2 regions of the Caballeronia sp. LZ001 genome follow, and region 1 is predicted to be linked to the other one. Evidence: predicted binding sites of a transcription regulator. Region 1 holds the regulator's gene; the other holds the start of a gene.
What was found. The regulator FliA, encoded in region 1, starts transcription of late flagellar genes. The targets are predictions, from matches to a motif close to CTAAAGTTTNNNNNNNNNNNGCCGNTA.
Positions count from the first base shown of each region.

Region 2: a site for FliA is predicted at 3,867-3,893, ahead of motA (flagellar motor stator protein MotA). Genes of this name have one in related genera too.

Region 1 is NZ_JARTVX010000004.1:3,351,977-3,357,573, reverse strand. It holds gene P9292_RS26625 (glycosyltransferase) at 1-130, shown strand, start outside; gene P9292_RS26620 (aromatic ring-hydroxylating dioxygenase subunit alpha) at 183-1,160, opposite strand; gene P9292_RS26615 (diguanylate cyclase) at 1,364-2,458, shown strand; gene P9292_RS26610 (RNA polymerase sigma factor FliA) at 2,553-3,284, opposite strand; gene P9292_RS26605 (MinD/ParA family protein) at 3,303-4,223, opposite strand; gene flhF (flagellar biosynthesis protein FlhF) at 4,216-5,597, opposite strand, start outside.
Region 2 is NZ_JARTVX010000004.1:3,001,401-3,006,997, reverse strand. It holds gene P9292_RS24970 (PXPV repeat protein) at 1-182, opposite strand, end outside; gene aqpZ (aquaporin Z) at 481-1,200, opposite strand; gene P9292_RS24960 (glycosyltransferase family 4 protein) at 1,453-2,517, opposite strand; gene flhD (flagellar transcriptional regulator FlhD) at 3,167-3,490, shown strand; gene motA (flagellar motor stator protein MotA) at 3,940-4,800, shown strand; gene motB (flagellar motor protein MotB) at 4,817-5,597, shown strand, end outside.

The DNA.
Region 1 (5,597 bases):
CGAATGGGGCGACGATCTGCGTTATCTGCACGCAACGGCGAGTGAATTCTGCGGCGCCATGGAGCAGATCTGCGGGCACGACGAATTTGACTGGAAGGTGGTCACCGAAGCAGGCGTCGCGCTGCTCTGAGGTTCATGGCGGGAGCGTGGCGCAATACGCACGTTCCCGCTTTTTCCGCGTGTTAGATGGTCCCCCACCCAAACGCCATCCCCGCCAACCATCTCCGATACGCCACCGACATCCGGTCGCACTTCTGATGCAACTCCGCATCGAGCGCGAGCGGCAGCAGCTTCGGCCATTGCGACTCCACGATCGGCGTGTCCTGCAGCAGAATCTCCATGTTGAAGTCGTACAGCTCCTCGTCGCTGTGCAAAGTCTCGTCTTCGTGAATGGAAACGAGCCACGCGCGGGTCTCGGTCTGCGTCACGGGCGACGCCACCAGCATGATATGCAGTGCGCCCATTGCCCCCGACGCCATCTTCGTGAGCTTCGCAACCAGCGGCCGCTTCACGCGATAAACGTAATCCATCATCGCGCCGCCCTGCCCCGGTAAACCCGCCGGCTGCCAGAAACGGCACTGGCGCGCTTCGAGTCCGTCGGCGCTTTCCATGACTTCATAGTCCGGCACTTCGGTATGCGCATCCTCGCCGAGAATGCCCACGTGCACGAACGAAAAATGCGCCATGTCCAGGAAGTTTTCGACGACACGCGGCGCGGACGACTTCACCGTCTGCGGCGCAAGGTTGATGCGCCGTCCGCCCGGAATCGCGGCTTCGGGAAAGAAATCGAGCGCGTGCGCGGGCTCGCCGAAGCACATCCACACGACGCCGTATTTCTCCTCGGCGACGAACGCGGTGGCGCACGCGCGCTTCAAAGGCCGAAGCGACGGATTCGACGGAATCAGCACGCACTGACCAAGCGTGTCGTAGCGCCAGCCGTGATACGGACACACGAGCTGATCGTTCGTCACCGCCCCCAGCGACAGTTGCGCGCCGCGATGCGGACAGTAGTCACGCCAGACATGCGCCACGCCTTCGGCATCGCGCCAGACGACGATGCGCTCATCCGCGACGATGAACGCTCGCGTCGAACCCGCCGGCACGTCATCGCCATTACAGACCGCCAGCCATTCGCCAGCGAGAGAAAAGTCGTCGCTCATAGCACTGAAGCATCCGCAGAAAACGCCGTTAATCATCTGTCCGAGATGCGTTCTTACACGATTCACAGCAGCTTGGCAAAACGTTGCAAAATACCAGTCGTCGGAGACGAACATCGCGACGGGGCCGCAATAAGACAAAAGCGCGACAGCAAAGACACGCGCAAAAGACCATAACAGCAAGAAATCACCACCAGGGGTTCAGTATGGAGCAGGCGCATCAACCGGCACGCCGGGCCTATGCCTTCGCATGGTCCGGCAACCGGAATCCCGAACGCGAGCAAGCCATGCTGCGTATCGGGATGGGAGCGGCAGTTCTGCTGGCTTATGCGGTGTATGCGTGGCGGCACCCTTCGGCCAACGCGTCGCTGATCACGCGGTTGATCGCGCTCTACGTGTCCTACGGTGCAATCACACTATTGCTCGTCAGCCGGATGATGGCGCTGTCCAACGTCCGGCTCGTCATCACCACTATCCTCGATCAGGCGTTGCTCGGCGCCATGCTCTTTCTCTGCGGCACGCTCGCCTTGCCGCTGCTGTGGGTGGTGTTCTGGTTTCTGATCGGCTCGGGATGCCGCTACGGCAAGCGCACGCTCGCCATTTCGTGCGCGATGGCGCTCGTCGCGATCGTCGCGCTGGCGTTGTGGCAACCGTGGTGGGTGGCAAACCGCGCCGCCGCGCTCGGGCTCGCGCTGAGCGTGCTGGGCGCGTCGGTGTATCTGAGCGTGCTGGTCGACAGGCTTGGCAGCGCGAATCGCGTGCTGGCGCGGCAGGCATCGACAGACCCGCTCACGGGCCTCTATAACCGTTACGCGCTCGAACAAACCGTGAATCGCGCGATGTCCGCGCCCGAAGCCGCCGACGCGAATACCAGCGCACTGCTACTGATCGACCTCGACGGCTTCAAGGGCGTGAACGATACCTACGGTCACGCAGTCGGCGACGTGCTGTTGCAGTCGTTCGCGCAATTGCTTGCACGGCGCATGCGCAAGACCGACACCATCGCGCGGCTGGGCGGCGACGAGTTCGTCGTGCTCGCGCGCAACATGCGCGATCGCAGCGCGGTGCTCACGCTCACCGATGGCATCCATTCGGCGCTCGCCGACCTCACGCTGGTGCAGGAGCGCCCAGTGAGCGTATCGGCGAGTATCGGCGCCTGCTTGCTGTCGAGCGCGGCAGAAGCGCATGACGCCGATATCACCGCCGTGCTGAGAGCCGCGGATCGCGCGATGTATCGCGCAAAGAGTCTCGGCGAAGGCAAGACGGTGTTCGCCGAGGCGCGCGACTTCGAGATGCATTGAGCCCATCCGCGCGCATTCGAGCGCCTTTGCAAAGGCAAAAGCAAAAAGCGCGCGGCCCCGGTTCGGGGCTTCGCGCGCCTCTACAACGCGGAACTCAGGCCTCGACGCTAGTCCACGACTGTTCCCGCAGCTTCGCACGCAAACGCGCCACGGCCTGGCTATGCAACTGGCACACGCGCGACTCGCTCACTTCCATCACCGCGCCGATTTCGCGCAGGTTGAGGCCCTTCTCGTAGTACAAGCTCATGAGCAGCTTCTCGCGCTCCGGCAACTTGTCGATGGCTTCGATCAGCGCGCCGCGCAGACTGTCGTCCAGAAGCGCCGACAGCGGGTCCGAACGATCGACGCAGTAACGGTCGAGGAACGGCTCGTCGTCCGCCGAGCGGTCGAAGTCTTCGTAATAGATCAACTGGCTGCCGTGCAAGTCCTGCAGCATCGACTGATACTCGTCGAGCGGCATCTTCATGTGCTCGGCGACTTCGGTCTCGCTGGCTGAACGGCCAAGGTTCTGTTCCACCTTGTGTACCGCCGACTCCACTTCGCGCGATGTCTTGCGCATGCTGCGTGGCAACCAGTCATTGGCGCGCAACTCGTCGAGCATGGCGCCGCGAATACGCTGACTTGCGTAGGTTTCGAACTGGGCGCCCTGATCTTCCTTGTAGCGGCTAGCCGCATCGAGGAGGCCAATCATGCCGGCCTGGATCAGATCGTCGAGATCGACGCTCGCCGGCATCTTGGCGACGAGCTGGAGTCCGAGGCGGCGAACGAGCGGCGCATATTTCGTAAGCACGTCGGACTGCGAGAGTTTGCCTTGGGCGTTATACATCCTGTTCACCTTTCAATATCACATCGACGCCGTGCTGCTCATTGCATGATCAGAAAACGCCGCCGCTCGGTGCGCCGCTTTCCGTCCGCTTTCACCAGACTCGCCAACCGGAATGTGCGCGTCGTACTGGCTCGCTTCGTCGCCGCGCGAAAACGGCGCGGGACGCATCGGCCAGTGCAGCAGCTCGGCTGCGATGTAGCGGTAGTCGCGCGCCGCGGCCGTAGCCGGAAACGCTTCCACCGCACACCGAGAGAGCTCCCTCGCCCGAGCGACGCGCGCATCCTCGGACACATACCCTGCCTGCACGAGCGAAACGGCCAGATAACGGCTCGCGACACCCGAGAGGTTGTCGAACGCGATCGCTGCATCGGCTGCGTCCTGCACGTGATTCATCAGCACGCGGAACTGGCCGATCGCGTGGGCGTAGTGCAAGCGCTTCATGCACGCATACGCCTCGGTGATCGCCGACGCGGCTACCCGCGTCACTATCAGAAAGTCATGCGCCTGCGCCGCGAGCGACGAGAGCGCGCCATTACGATCGAGTTGCGCATCGATCAGCACGATATCCGCGGGGCCGTCGAGCAGCGCGCGTGCTTGCGCTGCGTCGTGGCTGATACGTTCATCGCGCGGTGCGGCGATCAGCGAAAAACCCATCGGCGTGCGCACCGCGACATCCTGCAATTCGCGACGGCCGGACATCACCGCCGAGAGCGCGCCCGCGCCATCCACACCCGCCATGCGGCTGACCGAGCCCGCGTTATGCCGCTCGTCGATGACGAGCACATCCTTGCCATGCACGGACAACGCCGCGCCGAGGTTCACTACCGCCGACGTGCAACCGATGCCCGCCGGTCCGCCCACTACAGCCACCACGCGAGAACTGGCGCGCGTCAGCAGCCTTCTCAGGCCTTCAGCCTGATCGAGCACGAACTTATCCAAAATGGACTCCATGCAGTTCGGTCGTGGCGCGTGCGGACAGTGCGGACAGAAGCGCCGGCACATCGTCGTCTTGCGGCACGAAAGGCGAGCCATCGCGCGGAATGCAGAACGCGCTCTTGATGAGGAAACGCTTGGTTGCGACGTACAAGTTCTCCGGCACCTTCTGACCGGTCGATACGTAATGCACCGGCAGCTTGTAGCGGATGACCGTATCGAGCACGCTGCCGAGGTTGGTCGCCTCGTCGAGCTTGGTCAGAATGCAGCCCGCGAGCGGCGGCTGGTCCGGCGCACTCTTGTAAGCCTGCACGACTTCGTTGAGCGTGTCGCCGTGGCTCGTGGCGTTCAGCAGCAACAAGCGTTGCACCGGCTGACCCGTGCCGCACAGCATCGCGATCTGGTCGGAGACCGTGCGATCGCGCTGGCTCATGCCGATCGTGTCGATCAGCACGATATGTTTGTTGCGCAGTTCGGAGAGCGCGAGTTGCAGGTCGGCGCCGTCCTTTACCGCGTGCACCGAGACGCCGAGAATCTTGCCGAAGATGCGCAGTTGTTCATGCGCGCCGATCCGGTAGCTGTCCGTCGTCAGGAGCGCGACCTTGCTGGCGCCGAAGCGCATCACACAGCGCGCCGCGAGCTTTGCCGTGGTCGTCGTCTTGCCGACGCCCGTCGGGCCCATCAGCGCGAACACGCCGCCGCGCTCCATCAACGCGTCTTCGCTCGGCATCACCGGCAGATTCGATTCGAGAACTTGCTGCACCCATTCGAGCGCGTTTTCCACGTTCTCCATCGACGGCATGTTGTCGATCACCATGCGCACGAGTTGCGCGGAGAAACCGGCGGCGAAGAGGCGCTTGGTCAAGGCCGAGTTGGTCGGGTTGCGGCGCTGGCGGTCGCCCCACAGCAAACCCGAGAAGTGCTCTTCCATCATCTCGCGCATCGACGAGAGTTCGTTCATCACCGTTTCGTTGACCACTTGCTCCATGCGCGTGCGGATGGCTTCGGTCACGACGGCTGCGGCATTGGCCGGCAAGCCTTCGAAATTGCCCGATGCGGCCGGCGCTTCGTCGGCGGCTTGCGGTGCTGCGTTGATCTTCTGTGCGGCGCGGCGTGCGGCGACTTGCGCGGCTTCACGCGCCCAGTCGGGCGTTTCGATCTTTGCGTGCGCTTGCGCGGCGGGTGCGGCAGGCGCGGCGGCAACCGGCTGCGCGGCGGCTTGTGCACGCGGCGCTTGCTGGCGCGGTGCGTCGGCTGCCTTGACCGATACCGGCACGCCCATGCCGCGTGCAATTGCGGCGGACGGCGTCAGCGGCCGGTTCGACGGCACCGAAGCCTGTTGCGCGATACGGCGCGCATGTTCGATCAACCACGGATTGG
Region 2 (5,597 bases), 350 kb from region 1:
TCATGACGATAATAAGGTCCGCCATACACCGGCGCCGGGCGCACATAAACCGGAGCCGGCGCCACATACGCGGGTGCGCCGAGCGAAACGCCGATGTGAAGATCACTGTGGGCCTGAGCCGCTCCAACCGCACCGATCGCGAGGCCGGCAGCTACGAGCATGTGGGTGACGATGCGCTTCATGGTGTTCTCCTTTAGAGCGACGCGTGTCGCATGAGTCCAATGTAAGCGCCGCGCGTCTTACAAGCCTCGACGAGTTGTTACGGTATGAAAGCGCGTCGTAAAGACGATAAAACAAGCCGGAGCCTTGTCCAGCAAGGCTTTCGAGCGAGGGAACGGCGCGCAAAACGAAGATAGTAAGCATGCTTCGTAATTGTCCATTACATTTGTCTCGCCGCTTTAATCTAAGGGCACAGAATTCGCGCTGGAAAAGCAAAACGGGCGCACGAGGCGCCCGTTTTCGAAGCATGATCAAACGTACTTAGGCAGTGATCAGTGCCTTTCTGCGTTCGCTCGTCAGGATCGGGTACACCACGCCCGCGACGATTGCACCGGCCAACGGCGCGATCCAGAACAGCCACAACTGGTCGAGTGCCCAGCCGCCGACGAACAATGCCGGGCCAGTCGAACGCGCCGGATTCACCGACGTGTTGGTAACGGGAATCGAGATCAAATGGATGAGCGTGAGGCACAGGCCGATGGCGATCGGCGCGAAACCCTTCGGTGCGCGGTCATCGGTGGCGCCGAGAATGACGAACAGGAAGAAGAAAGTCATTACGCCTTCGCAAACCAGTGCCGCGAGCATCGAATAGTTGCCCGGCGAGTGCTCGCCGAAACCGTTCGCCGCGAAGCCGCTGGCAACCAGATTGAAGTCGGGATTGCCCGTGGCGATCAGCGACAAAACCCATGCGCCGAGCGTCGCGCCGATCACCTGAGCGATGATGTACGGACCGAGATCACGTACCGGAAAGCGGCCCGCAACCGCGAGACCGATGCTGACCGCAGGGTTCAGGTGGCAACCCGACACATGGCCGATGGCGTAAGCCATGGTGAGCACGGTGAGACCGAACGCCAGCGAAACGCCAGCCAGGCCAATGCCGACATGAGGAAAGGCCGCGGCAAGCACGGCGCTTCCGCAACCGCCCAGCACAAGCCAGAAAGTACCGAAAATTTCAGCGCCGAGACGCTTCGACAATTGCATGATCCTGCCTTCGTGAAAAATATGAACAACCGTTGACAAAATGCAAGAAAGCTCAACTCCTCTTGCGCAGCGGAGTTTAAGCGCGATTCTTTGGCAAAACTGTCAAAAATGGTTGATTTGCAGTCAATTCACGCGATAACGGCAGAATCTTCGGAATATCCTTAGCGGGTTGAAGTTAGGTTTACACAATGAAAAACCGCCCGTTGTCGGGCGGTTTTTTTAAACGATACCTAAGGTCTAGCGCGTTGCATATCAGCCCACTGCGACCTGACGAAGCACCGGACGCTTGGCCGCCTGAAGCATGGCCGTGTAGCTATCGACGTAATTTTGCGCCATGGTCTTCGCGCTGAAACGACGCTCGAACTGCGCGCGGATTTCCGTGCGCGATAGCTCATCTATCCGATGCAGCGCGCCCACTGCGCCTTGCACGTCTTCGCAGATAAAGCCGGTCACGCCATGATCGATCACTTCCGGCACCGAGCCGCGATTGAACGCGATCACCGGCGTGCCGCATGCCATCGCTTCGATCATCACGAGGCCAAACGGCTCGTTCCAGTCGATCGGGAACAGCAGCGCTTTCGCGCCCGACAAGAATTCCGGCTTTTGCGCTTCATTGATCTCGCCGATGAACTCGACATGCGCCTGCGACAAGAGCGGCTCGATGGTCGACTTGAAATATTCCTGGTCGACCTTGTCCACTTTCGCGGCGATCTTCAGCGGCAAACCGCTTTGCGCCGCGATCTTGATGGCCAGATCGGCGCGCTTTTCCGGGCAGATACGGCCGAGGAACGCCAGGTATTCCGGCTTCTTGTGCGGCTGCGGCGTGAGCAAATCTTCCGGCAGACCGTGATAGACCGTGTTCAGCCAGTTCGCTTGCGGCAGCGGCGTGCGTTGATTGTCCGAGATCGAGATCACGTTCGCCTTCGTGAACGTGTTGAAGATCGGCTGGAGTTCAGGCAGGTCGAGACGGCCGTGCAGCGTCGTCACGAAAGGCGTGTCCATCTGCGTGAACAGCGGGAACGGCATGTAGTCGAGGTGGAAGTGCAGCACGTCGAATTCATGCGCGCGGCGGCGGACGGTTTCGAGCAGGAGCATGTGCGGCGCGAGCGCGTCGCGCACGGTCGGGTCGAGGCGCAGCGCGCGCGGCCAGGCCGCATCGAGAGTCGCCTTGGTTTGCGAATCGCCGCTGGCGAACAGAGTTACATCGTGGCCGAGGTCGACGAGTGCGTCGGTCAGATACGACACGACGCGCTCGGTGCCGCCGTAAAACTTCGGGGGAACTGCTTCGTGCAACGGTGCAATTTGTGCGATTCGCATAACGTGACTCTCCTGTTATTTAAGGCATTGCAGTCACGCTCCGGTCGAGCGCTCGACGCATGCCGTTCGGGCGGGCCGCGTTCGTGTAGAAGACGCCGCCCGAGACTGGCCCGGACAAGAAACTGTTCAACCGGGTTATCCCTTACTGCTCATTATCGGGATCGAGCGCGGCATTACACTTCATTTTTCAAACGCTTAACCTTGTTACAGCGCGAAACAACGGCTGTTACGAAGTCAAAAAGTGCATCGATATCAATGACGTAGACGAATTCGACGCACGCAGGGCATTGCCGCGAGGCATTGAAGTAGCACGGATCGGGCCTAAGGCATATGGGCCGGTTCTACGCATGGCACGGGGCGATTCGTGCTCACAGCGTTTCAAGTCAGATGAAAAGCAGCCGATAGTTGAGTTTGGTGCTCCCGATTCGCTCAAACAGCCGTTCAACTATTTCGCGTAGGAATTTTTCTTACACGACGTCGCGGGCTTTTCCGTCGGTAAATCGGTCGATTTATCCGATTGGCGCGCGCTCGAAGCCTCATCGACAATCGAATCCACACCATGAGCGGGGCCGAATCGCCGCAATCCAGAGCGATCCGAGCAAACGTTTCCCGCACGGCCTGACGAGCCGGGTATCGATTCGGGGAAAAGATGACGGCCAGCACAACCACCACGCTCGCGGAGATTCGCGAGCTTAATCTCGCGTACTTGCTTCTGGCGCAGCAGCTATTGCTTGCGGACCGCGCTTCGGCCATGGCTCGGCTGGCGCTTTCGGACGACGTGGCGCAGTTACTGGCTTCGCTTTCGCCCGCGCAGGCGGTGAGGGTGGCGTCGTCGAGCCATTTGCTGTGCCGCTTTCGCTTCGACGATCACGCCATCCTTTCGTCACTCGACGAAAAGGACAAAAGCGCAGCGCCGGACGCGACCCTCCTCGCGGATGCATTGGCGATAGAAGCCGGCTCATCTGCGCGTTGATTCGAGCTGATCACGGCGGCGTTTGCGTAGCACGCTCACAGCGCTGACCGAACGCAACGGCGCGCAGCCGGCATGAACCGATCAGACGAGCGGCCGCCGTGCCAACACCTCGTAAGTTGGTCGGCATACGTCTGCGGCCCATGACAGGCGACCCATGCATTGAGCCGCCTCGCTGCCAGATCGACGCACGTCTCGCGGTCAACTCGTCTTCAACCACGAACAACTGGCTTATCGCGAAGAGCTAAACGCAGCCATCGCCCGCACGAAAAGGCATTCGCACCGTAGCGTCCCCGTGCGCCATGCGCCATTGCGCCGCATGTCGTCAGAGCCCCATCCCACGCGGGTTTTAGCGTTTGCCTCACCTCCCGGTCATGCACCAAAGTTTTCCCTTGCCGTGCCGTAAACCCACATAACGGCGGTCATCCCGCAACTACCTTGAGGACTCGACTGTGCTGATTTTCGTTGGAACGCTCGTGACATTGCTGTCCGTATTCGGCGGTTACGCGCTCGAAGGCGGCCACCTTGGCGCGCTCGTGCAACCGGTCGAAATCTTGATGATCGCGGGCGCGGGTGTCGGCGCATTCATCCTCGGTAACGGCATCAAGACGATCAAGTCGACGCTGCGCGTCATTCCCACGCTGTTCAAGGGCTCCAAGTACAACAAGGATGTGTACATGGAATTGATGGGCCTGCTCTACGTCCTGCTTGCCAAGGCGCGCAAGGAAGGCACGCTCACCCTCGAAAGCGATATCGACGATCCCCATAAAAGCCCGATCTTCGGTCAGTACCCGAAGATTCTCGCGGACGAGCACATCGTCGAATTCCTGACGGATTATCTGCGGCTGATGGTCGGCGGCAACATGAACGCGTTCGAGATCGAAAGCCTCATGGACGAGGAAATCGAGACGCATCACGCCGAAGGCGAAGCGCCCGCACAAGCGCTGCACAAAGTGGGCGACGCCATGCCCGCGTTCGGTATCGTCGCGGCCGTCATGGGCGTCGTGCACACGATGGCTTCCGCCGATCAGCCGCCCGCGATTCTCGGCGAGATGATCGCGCAGGCGCTCGTCGGCACCTTCCTCGGCATTCTGCTTTCGTATGGCTTCATCGGCCCGCTCGCGGGCGTGGCGGAGCAGCGCGTGGCCGAGCAGACCAAGATGTTTCAGTGCATCAAGGTGACGATCCTTGCGAGTCTGAACGGCTATGCGCCCGCCATCTCGGTGGAGTTCGGCCGCAAGGTGCTGTTCTCGACCGAGCGCCCGTCGTTCTCCGAACTGGAAGAACACGTGCGCCGGGTCCGCGCGAAGTGAAGCGAGGAACGACGCCATGAGCTCACCCGACAAAGACCGGCCAATTTTCATCAAGCGTATCGTCGCGGGCCGCAAGGGACATCACGGCGGCGCGTGGAAGCTTGCCTACGCGGACTTCATGACCGCGATGATGGCGTTCTTCCTGCTCATGTGGCTTCTGAGTTCGACTTCGCCGGTGCAACGACGCGGTATCGCCGAATACTTCAACACGCCGCTCAAGGCCGCGATGGTCGGCGGCAAGACCGTCGGCATGGACTCCAGCATCATCATGGGCGGCGGGCGCGATCTGTCGAGTCCCGAGCCCGGCACGGTGCGCACCACCGAAGGCAATACGCCGTTCGCGGTGCGTTCGTCGGCAAGACCCGATGAAGCCGCGTTGAGACAAGCCGAAGGCGAGATCGAACGCCGCGAGCAAGAGCGCCTGCACGACCTCCAGGTGAAGCTCATGTCGGCCGTCGAGGCCAACCCGACCTTGCGCCAGTTCAGGCAGCAGATACGCATCGATTCGACCCAGCAGGGCTTGCGCATCGAGATTGTCGATACCCAGAAGCGGCCCATGTTCGCGCTCTCCAGCGACTCCGTGCAGCCGTACATGCGCGACATTTTGCGCGAGATAGGCAAGACGCTGAACGACGTGCCCAATCGAATAGTCGTGCAAGGACATACGGATGCCGTGAAGTACGCCGGCGGCGACAAGGGCTACAGCAACTGGGAACTATCGGCGGACCGCGCGAACGCGTCGCGGCGCGAGCTGATCTACGGCGGCATGGACGAAGCGAAGGTGCTGCGCGTGCTCG